Regions from separate parts of the Yersinia massiliensis genome, predicted to be linked through region 2. Evidence: predicted binding sites of a transcription regulator. Region 2 holds the regulator's gene; the other holds the start of a gene.

Region 1 (9,326 bases), 1.4 Mb from region 2:
TATCAAATTCCGCTTCTGATATAAAGCGAACTATCCGGCTGAGCTGAAGGCCCGCTTCGAGCCAAAAGCGGAAGTTAGCCTCACACATACATCATTAGTATCTCGGGTGACCTCTAAAAGTGAATGGCTCGGATTGCAGGGAAACTTACGCTGAACTGATGTCGCTAGCATCTCATTCCATTAATAAATAGGGTGAGCGTCAAACAGATTCATTGTGGTACAGCAGCCACGCCGATTCGATGCCATTTTTCCGGAGGGCTGATACCAAAGTGACCCGCCTCAATAACCAGTTCCAGATTTGCTGTCGTACTTTCAGCATCAGAGAAGCCAAAATACTTAACCGCACCTTGCATGACAGACAGGCGGCCGTAAACACCAGCTTTCGTATTGTGATGACTCAGAAGAGCTGCAACTCCCGCAACAATCCAAATGCCAGTTTCATATGCGCTTCACTGACAATGAATGCCCTCAACTGCTGCGCCTCATCATACCCTTTGGCAATCAACCCCTGCGGTTCGGCAAAGATTTGCCAGCTCAAATCACCGCGCTGGGTTTCACCCGCGAGATGCAATGGCAGCTCAGGTGTTTTCACTTTCACCAACATGGCGGGAAGCACAATGTCATCGGTTGCACCCAACAGATTTTTAGCCAGCGTCATGGCGCTAAACTGAATAGGTTGCAGGAACGGCAGCACTTTACCGTCAATTTCAGCACAGTCCCCTAGCGCATAAATATTTGCGTCTGAGGTTTGCAACTGGCGATTGACCTGAATACCGCGATTCACCTCAAGCCCGGCGTGTTGTGCAAGCCCAATATTAGGACGCAGGCCGATAGCCGCGACAACTGCATCAACACCAACTACTCGCCCATGACTAAGCGCGGCATTAATGCCCTGAGGCGTTTTAGACAGTGATTCAAGATGTTGATTAAACAGCAACTCGACACCCATTTGATTCAGGCGATGCTGAAGGCGGCTGCTGACTTCTACAGGCATCAGCGAAGCAAGCAGGCTGGAAGCGTTATCGACCAAAATGACCTGTTTACCCGCGCGGCAAAAATCCATCGCAAGCTCAGTACCAATCAAGCCACCACCTAAAATCATCACTCGGTGGGCGTCACGCAGCGACGATTCACAGGTCTGATACTCTTGCTGGCTGTTGAGCGTCAGCATCAGTTCTTTTCCAGGAATCGGAGGCAGCAGTGCACTTGATCCGGTTGCCAGAACCAGTTTGTCGTACTGCCATTGCTGGTTGCCACATTTAACCAAGCGCTCGCGAGTATCAATATCCGACACCCAGCTATTGGCATTGAGCTTTAAATTGAACTGCTCGGCAAACATCCCAGCACGCTGACGAGTGAGGTCGTCTGCACGCTGATTCAGGCTAATAACATGGCTGAGTTCGGGCTTGTTGTATTCATCCATGCTATCGGCGGCAATCATACGCACAGGAACCTGTGCGTCATGTTTACGGATATTTTTTACCAGTTGGCGGGCCGCAAAACCAGAACCGATAATGACAATACCGTGGCTCATTTTGCCTCCGTTGCCAGTACGTCAAACACGTCTTTACCGAGAGAGCATTCCGGACATAGGAAGGTTTCTGGTACTTCACTCCAAGGGGTGCCAGGTGCAACTTCCTGCATTGGTTCACCGGTTTGCGGATCATAAATCCACTGGCAAACGCTGCATTGCATAGATGGGCCTAAGTCCACACAGGTTTTCATTTCTTCAACATTTGCTGTCAGTGGTGCGGTGGCAGTCGCTGAAACCAATGGCGTCAACGCCCACTGGCGTGCGATTTCACGGCCATGCTGACGACAGATTTCCAACGCATCGAGATCTGGGCGCCATTTAGCTTTCAGGCTCAGCGACATTTCAAAACCAGCATCCTGCAAGCGGGTAGAAAGGCGGTCTACCGCACCGCCGCTCCAGCCGTGAGAACCAAATGCGCTGGCACGTTTATTACGGAAACGCATGCCGGTCATCTCTTCAACCAGACCGGCAATTTTTGGCATCATCACGTTGTTCATGGTGGATGTGCCGACCAGTACGCCTTTAGAACGGAAGACGTTAGTCAGAATGTCATTTTTGTCACTACGGGCGACGTTAAAGATTTTTACCGCCACACTTGGGTCAACTTCGTTAATCCCCTGGCCAATGGCGTCTGCCATCATCCGGGTGTTGTTTGACATGGTGTCGTAGAAAATAGTGATGCGGTCTTCCTGATAGTCTGCCGCCCATTTCAGATACATTTCGACAATCTGAGTCGGGTTATCACGCCATACCACACCGTGTGAGGTGGCAATCATATCCACCGGCAGGTTGAAACCGAGGATCTCAGTGATTTTCGGTGTTACCAGACGGCTGAACGGAGTCAGAATGTTGGCGTAGTAGCGCTGGCATTGTTCGAACAACTCGGTTTGATCTACTTCATCATTGAACAGGCGTTCATCGCAATAGTGCTGACCGAAAGCATCGTTACTGAACAGCACGGCATCGCCAGTCATATAGGTCATCATACTGTCCGGCCAGTGCAGCATTGGGGTTTCAACGAAGATCAGTTGTTTCCCATTACCAATGTCCAAACTGTCACCGGTTTTCACCACGTTGAAGTTCCACTCAGGGTGATGATGGTGGCCGGTGATGGAATCGATGGCGTTAGCGGTACAGTAAATTGGTGTGTCCGGGATGTAGGACATCAGCTCAGTCAGTGCGCCTGCATGGTCTTCTTCCGCGTGGTTAATAATGATGTAATCGATATCGGCCAGGTTTATTTCGCTACGCAAGTTCTGCACAAACTCGCGGCTGAATTTATGATCAACGGTGTCGATCAGGACATTTTTCTCTTCACGAATGAGATAGCTATTGTAACTGCTGCCACGCAGTGTTTTGTATTCGGTGCCGTGGAAGTCACGCACTTCCCAATCACGTTGGCCAACCCAATGAATATTGTTTTTTACTAAAATAGCCATTCTTATACCTCAGAAAAGAATTAAAAAAATAATGCTCATGCTAGGTTTAATACAAATGGCATGCCAACTTTTCAATCAATTGATTACAAAGGTTTTTCATTAAAATTGATAAAATGAAATTGTCATTATGACTATTAGGTATAATGTATTTTTGACAGCGTCATTGTTTTTTTGACTATCAAGAGATAAGTTAGCATTGGCTTGCTTGAATCTATCTGGCATCGTCATATTCCTTCGCAAAATTATCTAACCAGATTTGGCATATTCCGTGCCATTTGTTAACGCGTTGATTTGCCTCTAGCGGAAAATTCTCTATTGTGTTAAACACAATGCCTACCTTTGTCATTAAGACAATTCATGTGCGGGTGACAATATGGCTCTTTCTGTTGAAACGCTGGCGGCACTGGCCGTCGATATTCAGAATGGTGTGAACGGACGCGATCGTTTTATGCGGATGATTAACAGCATCCACAGCGCGCTAAACTGTGACGCCACCGCACTGTTACGCTACGAAAATCTGCAATTTCGGCCACTGGCCACCGCTGGCTTGGCGCCGGATGTGATGGGACGTCGATTCAATCTTGATGTTCATCCACGGCTTGAAGCCATCGCGCGCGCTGGCGATGTGGTGCGCTTTCCTGCCGACAGCGATTTACCGGATCCCTATGATGGATTGATTCCCGATCAAGGCGATTTGCACGTTCACGCCTGCGTCGGCATCCCCCTTTTTGTCGGGCAAACGCTGATCGGCGCTCTGACGCTGGATGGCATGAATGCCACTCAGTTCGATGAGTACAGTGATGAAGAATTACGGGTGCTGGCGAGCCTGACTGCGGGTGCATTGAATAATGCCTTGCTGATGGAGCGTTTAGAGAAACCAGCCTCATCTTTTATACCGTCACCTCGCCGACCGGAAGAGAATGAAGAGGTTGAAATTATTGGTGATTCAGCAGCGTTAGCGCACCTCAAAAAAGAGATTGGTGTTGTTGCGCCCTGCGATCTCAGCGTCTTGATAATGGGGGAAACAGGCACTGGTAAAGAGCTTATCGCTCTGGCTATTCACCGACAATCGCATCGCTCAGCGCGACCGCTGATTTATCTGAACTGTGCAGCCCTGCCGGAAAGCGTGGCGGAAAGCGAGCTGTTTGGCCATGTCAAAGGTGCGTTCACCGGCGCCATTCACGATCGGCGAGGAAAATTCGAGTTGGCGGATAAAGGAACGCTGTTTCTTGACGAGATCGGAGAATTGCCGCTTTCGCTGCAGGCCAAGCTTTTACGTGTGTTGCAGTATGGCGATCTGCAGCGGGTGGGGGAAGATAAGCCGCTTACCGTTGATGTGCGCATTATCGCCGCAACCAACCTTGATATGCGTAAAGCGGTGACCGATGGCAAATTCAGGGCTGATCTTTATCATCGCCTTAGTGTCTTCCCGTTGTTCGTCCCGTCGCTGAATGAGCGTCGGGAGGATATTGTGCTGCTGGCTGGCTATTTCTGTGAAAAGTGTCGGGTCAAATTCAGTCTGATAAGCATTGCGCTGAGTTCTGACTGCCGCGCTATGCTGCAAGCCGCCAGTTGGCCGGGAAATGTGCGCGAGCTTGAACATGCCATATATCGTGCCGTTATCATCGCGCAGGCCGAATCACGCAACGGTAAAGTTATTTTGCTTTCGCAACATTTCCAGTTTGAAAATGAGAGCGCTGTTCATGCAGAACCAATCAAAACTTTGGTAGCAACACCAGCGATGAATCTCAGCGAGGCGACGCGTAAATTTCAATACGATTATATCCAACAGGTCTATGTAGACTGTGATCAGGTGTGGGCTAAGGCGGCAAGAAAGCTTGAATTAGATCCGGGTAATCTTCATCGACTGGCAGTCAAATTGGGCCTAAAGAAATAGAGTAATGGACAGGGCTACTGACATTACGATGTGTTAGCCTTCAAAAATTAGCATCCTTCATAGCGGGAGGGAGTATGTACGGACCCGATCCATCCAATAAACATCCAATGAAGGGATTTCCTCAGGTTTGTTTTGTCAAAAATACGGTGACAAATCCAAACATCATAGTGGGTGATTTTACTTATTACGACGACCCAGAGGACTCAGAAAACTTCGAGCGCAACGTTCTCTATCATTTCCCTTTTATTGGTGACAAGCTGATTATCGGTAAGTTTTGCGCCATCGCAAGAGGCGTCCAGTTCATTATGAACGGGGCAAACCATAAACTTTCTGGCTTCTCTACTTTCCCGTTTTATATTTTCGGGAATGGATGGGAAAAGTCCATGCCCCAAGCCGGTGATTTGCCCTACAAAGGCGATACTATAATCGGCAATGATGTGTGGATCGGGTATAAAGCGCTGATTATGCCCGGCGTAAAGATCGGTAATGGGGCGATAATCTCTTCACGTGCGGTGGTGACTTCTGATGTACCTGCATATGCGGTTGTTGGTGGCAATCCTGCCAAAGTGATTAAGAAACGATTTACTGATGAAACGATAGCAACGCTAGAAAAACTGGCGTGGTGGGATTGGCCCATAGAAAAGATTACTCAGAACCTTACTGCAATAATGTCCAGTAATATAGACGCATTACATGACTAAAAGGCCCTGTTTCGTGGTCCGATGATGTCTGTTTCTGGCACGAAACTGCCCGTTCCGCAAATGCCTCAGGCAGCTTAGTGCGTGGAGCGGACTTATTGCCATCAGGTATACAGGGAGCATTAGGCCTCACTGAAATTCTAAAAAATTAATGCTAAAACATCTGAGTTCAGCCCATATTCAAATCGAACAGGCGATATATGGCAATTATGCCACTCGAGGTTAGGTTCACTTCGCGATATCCCTGTGTGCAGGTTATCCATTCTTTTTGTAAAAAAAACGTCATCAGCGCTGAGCCTGCTTCTCCCCCCAGATGGAAACGTCTTTCGCTCCAGTCGAGGCAGGCACAACAGGATTTGCGTCGTGGTCGCGGGTTAAGAACTACACCGATGCGCTGAAAATGGGATTTTCCGGCTTGCGTCAGTGCACTGCCCCCAGCCTCAAGCCATCGTTCCTGCAACATAAACTCGTAAATACTGACAGCAAGTTCTCCTGCCAGATGGTCATAACAAGTGCGAGCGAATCGTAAATGTGTCGGCGTTCGGGTCGTAGGGGATTTGAAGGTATGCATGGAAACCCCCATCAGATTTTCCAGCAATGCGGCAATATGATGACCTGCGAGGCTGTAATAGCGGTGGCGTCCCTGAGTCAGGCACACAACCAGCCCGTTGTTCAGAAGTCGGGAAAGGTGCCCGCTGGTCGTGGATGGGGCAATGTCTGCCACCGCACTGAGTTCAGTTGCTGTCCACGCGCGTCCATCCATCAGGGCACACAGAATACTGACCCTTGACGGATCAGCTATGGCAGAAGCAATCAAAGACATCGATTTTTCGAGAGAGTCATCCGACTCACTGTCATATTCGGTTTTCAGAAAGTTCATTCAGAGGGTAATGCCCATTTTCGCGTCACTTCAGCTGCATGAGTATCATCATCCGTCAGCAGAATGAGTCGGTTACTGTGGTCGCTGTACTGTACCAGAATGTTGATACCATTCCTGGCAATTGTTTCAGCTATCTCCCCCAACTCTCCCGGACGTTCCTGAGGTAACTTTCTTATCACTGGGCGGCACACTTTATGGACGTCAAAACCAGCCTCAGTGAGAACCTTGCGGGCTTTTTCGCCGTCCTGAACCAGAAAATTCGCATGTGCTGTTTCGGATGTTGAAAATACACCGCCTCCTTCAAGACCGACGCCGTTTTTGCCCAACACGCTGCCAAGTGATCCAAGCGCCCCTGGGGTATTACTGAGAATGACGTGAATATTAAACATGATGATGTGCTTCCTTATCAGAAGAGTAGTCGCGAAATACGCTTGCAACACGGATTCTGTAAAAAGAAAAAATCGACTGTTTACCTTCTTTCTGTGCAGCCAGATGCATAACATTCTGCTTCCATCCAGCCACAGAGCTCTCATCCTCCCACCATGACAAAGAAAGCAATTTCCCCGGGGTACTCAGACTCTGGAATCGCTCAATAGAAATAAATCCCGGGGTGTCTAACAATAGTGGCTTGAGCTCAGAAGCAAGCTGAAAATATCGCTCCTGCGCTTCGGGTAATGCTTCTGCCTCGAAAATAACTGCAATCATTGATCAGCTCCTTTGTTAATTTCCAATGAGTTTATTACCAACGAAAGTCTGATACTTCGGTCTGCACCGAAATATGTAAGTTTCATGAAAACAAAACTTTCGCGAACGATAAAAATTCACTGAGTGGAGCAAGTAAAATTGAATATAGGGATCGATATACGAGCGGGTGAACTTATCTAAATTGAGCCATCCATAACATCCGTTTTTGGAACGAGGCGGACAAGATTTTGGAGATGAAGGTCTGCTGTGAGCGAAGAGCGGAAGTTGGCAAAACAATACTACCATCACGGTATACTGATCGGCAGGGAGCAGGTCAATCGCCAAGCTAATATTTATCGTTTAGCTGCCTTTGATATATCAGCAAGTCCAGTTCGGGTGCCTCCCCGGATACGCGGGTCAACATTGCATGGACCTGCCCTCTGTGATGGGTTTGATGATTAAACCAGTGAGCCAGAGCAGACCAGATTACCTGCTGCTTAAGTTCTGGTGTTGAAGCCCGCCGGTAGGAGACTATGCCAGCTAAATCGGTTTCTGATAATCCCATGATAAAACCAACGATCTTTTTATCTTCTTCTCTTCGCGCCATTTCCAGACTGGGAAAATCACTGTTGAACAGTATCTGGTCCAGCCGATACCCTGTTTCAGGTAATGCGTTTAAACGATGTCTCCATATCCTGTCCGTCACTAGCATGTGATTCAGCGTCGCCTCGATAGACCCAAAAAAAGCGCCGCAGTTTTTACGGTAAGCATCTTCTCCAATCTTTCCAACGCTGGAATATAACCGTTCATTCGCCCAGGCGTTGTAGCCGGCTAGAATGTTGAAATGCATGTTGAGTGAACTCATAATTTCATCCATTTAAAAGAACAACCGTTTTAATTATAGTTGTGCATTTAGCTGCGCAATAAAGATACTCTGACCCGTTCCCTTTTAGTCAATGCTGTGCGGACTCAGTAATGTCTGCTCAGAGCGAGGAGCAGACTTCGGCGTCAGCAAGATTACGTTAAGTTGGCAAAGCTATAAGATACAGTTTTTCATAGTGGATCGATGGCTAAGTCGGTAGAGAAGTGCTGAGTATGCGTTATTATTAAGAGTGAGACAGTAGATTGAAAACAAAACAATCAAAAATCCTTAAGTCAATTTATAGGCCCATGCGTTGCGACGAGTTTGACCTCTGGGCGGACCTCTCTTTAAATGACTATGTTGAAGACCTGATCACAAATCATCGGTACAGCCGTAAAAAAGCCCAAGTAGAGACGTCGAAATCATTTAAAACAGCTTTGCCAGCGGGTATCAATACTCCAAATAACCACTTTAGAACTTATGAACATGACGGCCAGGCTGCGGGATATCTGTGGTTCAGCTTGGAAGATAACTCAGCTTTTTTATCAGATATAATACTTATCCCAGAATTTCAGGGTAAGGGTATGGGCAGGGATTTTATCCGTGCGTTCCTGAATGAGTTGACTAGTCAGGGTGCGTATGAGGTGGAGCTAAGAGTATCACCGGACAACCAAAGGGCTTTAAAATTATATAAAGAGTTTGGTTTTCGGATAACTGGTTTTGATATGAGTCTTTTGCTGGAGCCCGAGTTATCAGCAATCCGTTAATCATAATGTTCGGGAACAATGGTTTACTTGTGATTGCCTGCTTACATCGCCTGTTAGATTCAGGCAAAATGGCTATTAATCTGGATTCCCTTACTGTGCATTTTTCTGAGGACTGATCATGGTTTGGTGCTAAAACGTTTGATGGAACACATATTGCCAAACCTCGTCCCCCACTTAATTTGACAGTCCTTAAACGGCTATGGGACACGTTCAGGACGAACTATATGTAGCTTTGAAGTGATCGACACAAATTGGCTACGGCATGACAATTTAATTGAATACTAAAAGTCCGCTCTTGGCACTAAGCTGCCAGTTCCACAATGGCCTCGGGCAGCTTCGGCTGGCAACAGACTTATCAGGCCTAACGGGTATCGGTCATTCCAAACATCGGGGGCATTCTAATATCCTGATTGTTTTGTCATCTTTCGCTCACCTCTCCCCAGAATAATTCACAAAGCATCACGATAAAATGTCACTGCGGTTATACGTTGGCAGATTGCTATCAGTCACTTTATTGGACAAACAGCCAGATTCGCCAGTTGGCTTAAAATTCGTTATTATCCGC
Region 2 (9,326 bases):
GGCAATTCAGTAAATCTGTACGCCACTCAACGGCGCTCTGCATGGCTGACCAGAAGAAACCGCCATCGATGCCTTTCCAGTCAACACCGACCACTGAACCGCCCCAAATACCGACGGCAACAAAAATCGCGGTCAATAATGGCATACTAATCAAACCCGCCCAGAACCGAGGTGCGACCACTCGGCGCAAGGGATCAATAGCCATCATTTCCAAACTGGAAATCTGCTCTGTCGCTTTCATTAGGCCAATCTCCGCAGTCAATGCAGAACCTGCACGACCCGCGAACAGCAGCGCTGTGACGACTGGCCCTAATTCACGTAACAGTGACAATGATACCATCATGCCAAGACTGGCTTCTGCACTGTATGTGGTCAGGATCAAAAAGCCCTGTAATCCGAGAACCATACCGATGAACAGGCCGGAAACCACAATAATCAGCAGGGATTGCACCCCAACGCTATACAGCTGTTTAACCAATAGTGGCCACTGTTTTCGCGGTTCAGGCCGCCCCACGAGGGCATTGAACAACATTAAGCCTGCGCGACCAAAGGAGGCGCAGACATTAATGCCGCGACGGCCTAGAGACGCTAATGTCTGTACTAGCATGAATACCCCATCAACCTAACAGCTCAGTTTTATAATCCCCGGCAGGGAAACGGAAAGGCACCGGCCCGTCGGCAATACCATCAAGGAACTGGCGCACCCGCATATCATCGTTAGCCTGCAACTGTTCAGGTGTTCCTTCAGCAATCACATGCTGATCGGCAACAATGTAGGCATAATCGGCAATACTGAGCACTTCCGGCACATCATGGGAAACCACCACACAAGTGACACCCAATGCATGATTCAGCTCGTCAATCAGTTTTACCAACACCCCCATGGTAATCGGGTCCTGACCAACGAATGGCTCATCAAACATAATGAGTTCAGGATCAAGGGCAATTGCGCGTGCTAATGCCGCACGACGTGCCATCCCACCGGACAGCTCATTGGGCATTAAACTCGCCGCGCCACGCAATCCTACCGCCTCCAATTTCATCATCACTGTGCTATGCAGCAACTCTTCCGGTAATTGACTATGCTCGCGCAGTGGAAATGCCACGTTTTCGAACACGGTCAAGTCAGTAAATAGCGCCCCTGATTGAAATAACATGCTCATTTTTTTGCGCACATCATATAAACGCTGACGCGAAAGCGTAGGAATATTATCACCATCAAACCAGATTTCACCGGTATCCGGCGCTAATTGCCCACCGATCAGGCGCAGTAGTGTGGTTTTACCTATCCCTGAAGGCCCCATAATCGCAGTCACTTTTCCGCGCGGGACCGTCATATTGATATCGGCGAATATCGAACGCTCACCACGGGTAAAACTCATCCCATGGATCTCTATCAAATTCGACGCTATATGCTTCATTATCATTCGTCCCTTGAGCCTTTTATTACTCACCTAACCGCCAATGCTACATCAAATGGCGTTAACGAGCGCGATTGGGAAGTAGTTTGGCAACTTATTCGCGCTTTTTCGTAGCTAAAGTTGCCTTCAGTTTTACTTTTCCGGCACTCACAGTCAAAATTAGCAACTAAGCAAAAATAAGTTTCAAAACACGTTGCTAACCATTTTTGCTAATGGGCGATCTGCTGCCTGCACCCCATGGATCAGGATTATACCTAATAAAGGACTCTGCATGTTTCTTGCGATAACACTATTAGTCATTGGTTTGGTTTTATTAGTGTATGGCGCCGACCGATTAGTCTACGGCGCTGCGGTGTTAGCCCGCGCTTTTGGTATCCCACCGCTCATTATTGGGATGACGATTGTGGGTATCGGCACCTCGCTACCAGAGTTGATTGTTTCAGTCACTGCCGCACTGAATAACCAAACCGATATGGCTGTTGGGAATGTGCTGGGGTCCAATATTACCAATCTGTTGCTGATTGTGGGCGGTGCTGCCCTGATACGCCCATTAACGGTACGCTCTGAGATATTACGTCGCGAATTACCCTTAATGTTAGCGGTCACCGTACTGTGTGGTTTTCTGTTAGCGGATAATCATCTTAGCCGTGGGGACGGTATTATTTTGCTGCTGGCCGCCGTCGCATTTATTGTGTTGATGCTAAAAATCGCGCGATTGGCCCATGCACAGGGTAATGACATTCTAACCCGCGAACAGTTGGCAGAATTACCGCAAGATAGCAGCACGACCGTCGCTTTGTTGTGGCTGGTACTGGCCTTCATTATTTTGCCGCTGTCAGCCAAAATGATTATTGATAACGCGACTGTCATTGCCAGAGTCGCGGGCGTCAGTGAATTGGTCATTGGGCTGACCGTCATTGCTATCGGCACCAGTTTACCGGAGTTAGCCACTTTCATCGCCGGTGCGTTGAAAGGGGAAGATGATATGGCGGTCGGGAATATCATCGGATCGAACATTTTTAATATCGTGATTGTCTTAGGCGTCCCTGCGTTGTTGTCACCAGGGGAGATTAATCCTGAGGCTTTCCAACGTGATTATTGGGTGATGCTCGGTGTCAGCGTGATATTCACCCTGCTTTGTTTAGGGCGTAAACATCGCATCGGCCATCTGGCGGGCGCTCTGTTATTATGTGGGTTTATCGCTTATCTTGCGGTGCTATTCTTCGCCCCTTTAAGTGCGGCGTAACAGAAAACGATGCCACGTACAGGAACTCAGTATGTCTTCTTTTGATTCGCAACCAAGAATAGATTTTCAACAGGCGGGCAAACAGGTATTGCACATTGAGCGCGAAGGACTTGCACAGCTCGATCAATACATTAATGACGATTTCACTAATGCCTGCGAAGCCATATTTCATTGCCATGGCAAAGTAGTCGTCATGGGAATGGGGAAATCAGGTCATATTGGTTGCAAAATTGCCGCTACGTTTGCCAGTACGGGAACGCCAGCATTCTTTGTCCATCCAGCAGAAGCCAGTCATGGCGATCTCGGTATGGTAACACCACAAGATATCGTGTTAGCCATCTCCAACTCAGGCGAATCAAACGAGATTCTTGCGTTAATCCCTGTCCTAAAGCGCCAAAAAATCACATTGATCTGCATGAGCAATAACCCTGAGAGCACCATGGGTAAAGCCGCCGATATTCACTTGTGCATAAAAGTCCCACAAGAAGCCTGTCCACTGGGGCTCGCCCCCACAACCAGCACCACCGCCACCTTAGTGATGGGTGATGCACTCGCGGTAGCACTATTACAGGCACGCGGCTTCACTCAGGAAGATTTCGCGCTTTCACATCCGGGCGGAGCACTTGGGCGCAAGTTGTTATTACGAATCAGCGATATCATGCACACTGGTGCAGAAATACCACATGTCAGCCCTGATGCCTCATTACGCGATGCATTACTGGAGATTACTCGGAAAAATCTGGGTTTAACCGTAATCTGTGACGATTTGATGATGATTAAAGGTATCTTTACCGATGGTGACTTACGCCGGATATTCGATATGGGCGTTGATTTAAATCATGCGAAGATCGCAGACGTGATGACCAGTGGCGGCATTCGAGTTCGTCCAAACATGTTGGCAGTCGATGCACTCAACCTGATGGAATCACGTCACATCACCGCAGTGTTGGTGGCCGACGGTGACCAATTGCTCGGCGTGGTGCATATGCACGACATGCTAAGAGCCGGTGTCGTTTAACAAAGGAAAAATTATGAGCAGCACCGTCTATTTGGACACATGCTACGGCCCCGTGGCCGAGAGCGTCATGCAACGTGCAGAAAACATTCGTCTGCTCATTTGTGATGTTGATGGCGTGATGTCTGATGGTCTGATTTACATGGGTAACGATGGCGAAGAGCTGAAAGCATTCAACGTCCGTGATGGTTATGGTATTCGCTGCCTGATAACCTCGGGTATTGAAGTAGCTATTATTACGGGCCGTCGCGCCAAATTACTGGAAGACCGCGCCAACACCTTAGGCATTACCCACCTTTATCAAGGACAATCTGATAAACTGGTGGCTTACCATGAATTATTGCTAGCATTAAACTGCCAACCTGAGCAGGTGGCGTATATTGGCGATGACCTGATTGATTGGCCAGTCATGGCCCAAGTCGGGTTATCTGTCGCGGTGGCGGATGCCCATCCGTTACTTCTTCCCAAAGCACATTACGTGACGCAAATTAATGGCGGGCGCGGTGCAGTACGTGAGATATGTGATTTGATTTTATTGGCCCAGGATAAACTCGACGGTGCCAAAGGATTGTCGATATGAGTAAAACAAGGCTATGGATAACCCTAGCGCTAGCATTGATCGTTTTGGCTTTGATTGGTTGGAATATGTCCGGCTTCAATCAGCAAAGTATGCCAACGGAGGCAGACAATAATGAGCCATCGTCGCAAAGCCAGCATACGGTGACAGTGGTATTTAATCCGGTCGGGCAATTGAATTACAAATTAGTGGCAGAGGAAGTTCAGAACTTCAGCGCCCAAGAGCTGACTTGGTTTACTAAACCGGTCATGACGATGTTTGACGAGAATGCCGTTGCCACTTGGACAGTTCGGGCAGATCGCGCCAAACTGACCGACGATAAAATGCTGTATTTATATGGTCATGTTGAGGTCGATAGCCTGACACCCGATGCGCAATTGCAAAAAATTAGAACCGATAACGCCCAGGTTAATTTGATCACTCAGGATGTGTCCTCAGACGATGAAGTGACCCTCTTTGGGGTTGGATTCAAGTCTAACGGCATGAAAATGCGTGGTAACTTGCGGGATAAAACCGCTGAGCTGATTGAAAAGGTTAAAACCTCTTATGAAATCCAAAAATAACATTCGCCTTCTTTTACTTGCCAGTTCACTTTTGGCCACCAGCCTGCCAGCGCTGGCTTTAACGGGTGATACCGATCAGCCCGTCATGGTCGATTCTGCCAAGCAAGCGTTGGATATGGAGGCGAACACCGTCACCTTTACCGGCAATGTCGTTATCAAACAAGGCACCATTGAAATTAAGGCCGATAAAGTGGTTGTCACCCGCCCTGGCGGTGACCAAAGCAAAATGGTCATCGAAGGCTACGGCAATCCTGTTACCTTCTACCAAATGCAAGACAGCGGTAAACCCGTCAAAGGCCACGGTCAAAAATTGCGCTATGAAGTCGCGAATGATTTTGTGGTGTTGACTGGCAATGCTTATCTGGAGCAACTTGATAGTAATATCAAAGGTGACCGCATTACTTATCTGGTGAAAAAACAGCAGATGGAAGCCTTCAGTGATAAAGGCAATCGCGTCACAACCGTATTATTACCGTCCCAATTACAAGACAAAGGGCCAGCAGCGTCAGGCCAAAAGAAGAGTAAGTAATCATTTATGGCAACATTAATCGCAGAAAAGCTGGCTAAGGCGTACAAAGGCCGTAAAGTGGTCGAAGACGTGAGCCTGAGTGTAAAGTCAGGTGAGATTGTGGGTCTGCTGGGGCCAAACGGCGCGGGTAAGACCACCACCTTTTATATGGTTGTCGGCATTGTCCAGCGTGACGCCGGGCGTATTGTGATTGATGATGAAGATATCAGCCTCTTGCCTCTCCATGAACGCGCCCGTCGCGGCATTGGCTACTTACCGCAGGAAGCCTCAATCTTCCGCCGTTTAAGTGTTTTTAATAACCTGATGGCGGTGCTGGAAATCCGTAAAGATCTGACGACTGAACAGCGGCAAGAACGGGCTGACGAGTTGATGGAAGAGTTCCATATCACGCATTTACGTGACAATCTGGGGCAATCGCTGTCTGGTGGTGAGCGTCGCCGTGTGGAAATCGCCCGTGCGCTGGCAGCAAATCCTAAGTTTATTTTGCTGGACGAACCGTTTGCGGGTGTTGACCCCATTTCAGTTATCGATATTAAAAAAATTATTGAGCATCTGCGCGACAGTGGTTTGGGTGTACTCATTACCGACCATAACGTGCGCGAAACGTTAGACGTTTGTGAGCGGGCTTATATTGTAAGCCAGGGCCACTTAATCGCTCATGGCACACCACAGGAAATTTTGGCTGACGAACAAGTCAAACGCGTGTATTTAGGTGAAGAGTTCCGTCTCTAATCATCTACCGATGCTCGTAACAAGGCCGTTTCGCCAGTCATAAAGGAAAATTGATACCGCATTATGAAGCAAGGTTTGCAACTCAAGTTCAGCCAACAATTGGCAATGACTCCACAGCTTCAACAGGCCATCCGTCTGTTGCAACTTTCTACACTTGAACTCCAGCAGGAGATTCAGTTAGCGCTGGAGAGCAACCCACTGCTTGAGCAAACTGACCCTCATGAAGAGGTAGACACCAAAGAAACAGTAGACAGTGAATCGCTTGATACTCGCGAAGCGCTGGAACAAGCCGATATGCCTGAAGAGTTACCTCTCGATGCCACTTGGGATGAGATTTATACCGCAGGTACGCCATCAGGCACAGGCAATGATTACAGCGATGATGAGTTGCCCGTCTATCAAGGTGAAACCACCCAAACGCTACAAGACTATCTTATGTGGCAGGTGGATCTCACGCCCTTCTCTGAAACGGACGCAGCTATCGCGACCTCAATTGTCGATGCTGTTGATGAAACAGGCTATCTCACCGTCCCGCTGGAAGATATTCTGGAAAGTATGGGGGGCGAAGACATTGCACTGGACGAAGTCGAGGCCGTTCTCAAGCGGATCCAACACTTTGATCCTATCGGCGTGGCGGCGCGTAACCTGCGCGAATGTCTGTTAGTACAACTCTCGCAATACGCCAAAGACACCCCCTATCTTGCCGAAGCGCGTCTGGTGGTGAGTAATTATCTGGATTTGCTAGGTAACCATGATTTCCGGACAATGATCCGTTTAAGTCGGCTAAAAGAAGATACACTTAAGGGAGCGATAGCCCTGATCCAGTCACTGGATCCGCGCCCTGGCCAGTCGATCAATACAGGGGAATCTGAGTATGTTATTCCCGATGTTTTGGTCCATAAAGACAAAGATAAATGGACGGTCGAGCTAAATGCCGATAGCATTCCACGCCTAAAAATTAATCAACACTATGCTGCAATGGGTAGTAATACCCGCAATGATAGCGACGGGCAGTTCATCCGCAGCAATCTGCAAGAAGCAAAATGGTTGATAAAAAGCCTTGAAAGCCGCAATGAAACACTGCTCAAGGTTGCACGTTGTATCGTAGAACAGCAGGTCGACTTTTTTGAAAATGGGCCTGAATTTATGAAACCCATGGTGCTGGCGGATATCGCCCAAGCCGTCGATATGCATGAATCGACAATTTCTCGAGTGACGACGCAAAAGTTCCTGCACAGTCCTCGCGGGATTTTCGAGCTGAAATATTTCTTCTCCAGCCACGTCAATACTGAGAGCGGGGGCGAAGCCTCTTCGACAGCAATTCGTGCACTGGTGAAAAAATTGGTTGCGGCAGAAAACCCTGCCAAACCCCTTAGCGACAGTAAACTGACCACGCTTTTGTGCGAACAAGGCATCATGGTGGCACGGCGTACCGTCGCGAAGTACAGAGAGTCGTTATCCATCCCGCCGTCAAATCAACGTAAACAGTTGGTTTGACCTGAACTGAGAAGGAAGACACTATGCAGCTCAATATTACCGGACTTCATGTCGAAATAACCGATGCATTACGCGAGTTTGTTACCACTAAATTTGCCAAACTTGAGCAATATTTTGATCGCATTAACCAGGTGTATGTGGTTTTAAGTGTCGAAAAAGTTAAACAAATTGCAGAAGCGACGGTACATGTGAATGGCGGCGAGTTGCACGCAAGTTCAGAGCAGGAAGACATGTACGCAGCTATTGATATTTTGGTTGATAAGCTGGCTCGCCAGTTGAACAAGCATAAAGATAAATTGAAACAACATTAAGAATCCTAGTCGTTAGTTTATCTAACGGCGGTTCTACCCTCGCTACATAGCCTGGCTCTACCGACTATCCGTAGAGTCAGGCTTAAAACAGCGCTTAAGTGAAAGATGAGATGACCAACGATCCAGCATTGCAATTAAGCTCGGTATTAAATATCGAGTGCACCAAAAGCTCCGTACATTGCTCCAGTAAAAAACGGGCTTTGGAAATTATCAGCGAGTTAGCTGCCAAACAGCTTAACTTGCCTTCACAGGTCGTTTTCGATGCTGTATTGACCCGCGAACGTATGGGCAGTACAGGCATTGGCAGTGGCATCGCGATACCTCATGGCAAGTTAGAGGAAGACACACTGCGTGCAGTGGGCGTATTTCTCCGTTTGGAACAACCGATTGCCTTCGATGCTATTGATAATCAACCTGTTGATCTATTATTTGCCTTGTTGGTTCCGGCAGATCAATGTAAAACTCATTTACACACTTTATCTTTAGTGGCCAAGCGATTAGCTGATAAAACAGTATGTCGTCGCCTACGCGCAGCACAAAGTGATGACGAGCTTTATCAGATCATGACCGAATTACCGCCAGAGACAGCGTAATCAGTGCTATCTGTTTTAATTGTCATGTTCTGCTCATATAGCCGGAATACAGAATCTTAATGTATATCCAATAGATTTCTCGCTGTCAGAAAGTGCTCAACACACTGGCAACTTGAAAGATGATAGGTACAGATACCAAGGGGAGTCACTCACATGGTGCTGATGATTGTCAGCGGCCGTTCCGGTTCAGGGAAGTCTGTTGCTTTGCGCGCATTGGAAGATATGGGCTTTTACTGTGTCGATAACTTGCCTGTGGTTCTACTACCACAATTGGCGAGCACGCTTGCCGATAGAAATATTTCTGCTGCGGTAAGTATAGACGTGCGCAATATGCCTGAATCACCTGAGGTATTTGAGCATGCCATGACTCAGTTGCCAGACAGCTTTTCGCCGCAGTTGCTTTTTTTAGATGCTGACCGCAATACCCTGATTCGTCGCTACAGTGATACCCGTCGTCTGCACCCGCTGTCGACTAAAAACCTATCATTAGAAAGTGCTATCGATGAAGAGAGTGATCTGCTGGAGCCTTTGCGCTCACGGGCGGATCTGATTATCGATACCTCAGAAATGTCAGTGCATGAGTTAGCTGAAATGCTGCGTACTCGCCTATTGGGTAAACGCGAGCGTGAGCTGACGATGGTGTTTGAGTCCTTTGGCTTTAAGCACGGCATTCCCATTGACGCTGATTACGTCTTCGACGTGCGTTTCCTACCAAACCCACATTGGGATCCAAAATTACGCCCAATGACCGGTTTGGATAAGCCGGTTATCTCCTTCCTTGATCGCCACACCGAAGTGCATAACTTTGTTTACCAGACGCGTAGCTACTTAGAACAATGGCT

The links. The regulator sigma-54, encoded in region 2, starts transcription at its own class of promoters, with help from an activator protein. The targets are predictions, from matches to a motif close to GTTGGCACANNTTTCGCTNT.
Positions count from the first base shown of each region.
Region 1: the regulator sigma-54 is predicted to act here: its motif matches at 3,022-3,041, upstream of norV (anaerobic nitric oxide reductase flavorubredoxin).

Region 1 covers NZ_CP028487.1:1,863,388-1,872,713, reverse strand. The annotation lists partial or broken gene DA391_RS08585 (DUF1971 domain-containing protein) at 234-407, opposite strand; gene norW (NADH:flavorubredoxin reductase NorW) at 398-1,534, opposite strand; gene norV (anaerobic nitric oxide reductase flavorubredoxin) at 1,531-2,973, opposite strand; gene norR (nitric oxide reductase transcriptional regulator NorR) at 3,347-4,870, shown strand; gene DA391_RS08565 (Vat family streptogramin A O-acetyltransferase) at 4,945-5,571, shown strand; gene DA391_RS08560 (ArsR/SmtB family transcription factor) at 5,738-6,448, opposite strand; gene DA391_RS08555 (amino acid-binding protein) at 6,445-6,837, opposite strand; gene DA391_RS08550 (antibiotic biosynthesis monooxygenase family protein) at 6,830-7,153, opposite strand; gene DA391_RS08545 (DinB family protein) at 7,479-7,997, opposite strand; gene DA391_RS08540 (GNAT family N-acetyltransferase) at 8,258-8,761, shown strand.
Region 2 covers NZ_CP028487.1:458,424-467,749, reverse strand. The annotation lists gene mlaE (lipid asymmetry maintenance ABC transporter permease subunit MlaE) at 1-607, opposite strand, end outside; gene mlaF (phospholipid ABC transporter ATP-binding protein MlaF) at 618-1,421, opposite strand; gene DA391_RS02105 (calcium/sodium antiporter) at 1,693-2,667, shown strand; gene kdsD (arabinose-5-phosphate isomerase KdsD) at 2,699-3,685, shown strand; gene kdsC (3-deoxy-manno-octulosonate-8-phosphatase KdsC) at 3,699-4,262, shown strand; gene lptC (LPS export ABC transporter periplasmic protein LptC) at 4,259-4,822, shown strand; gene lptA (lipopolysaccharide ABC transporter substrate-binding protein LptA) at 4,806-5,351, shown strand; gene lptB (LPS export ABC transporter ATP-binding protein) at 5,358-6,083, shown strand; gene rpoN (RNA polymerase factor sigma-54) at 6,147-7,580, shown strand; gene hpf (ribosome hibernation promoting factor) at 7,604-7,891, shown strand; gene ptsN (PTS IIA-like nitrogen regulatory protein PtsN) at 8,002-8,484, shown strand; gene rapZ (RNase adapter RapZ) at 8,638-9,326, shown strand, end outside.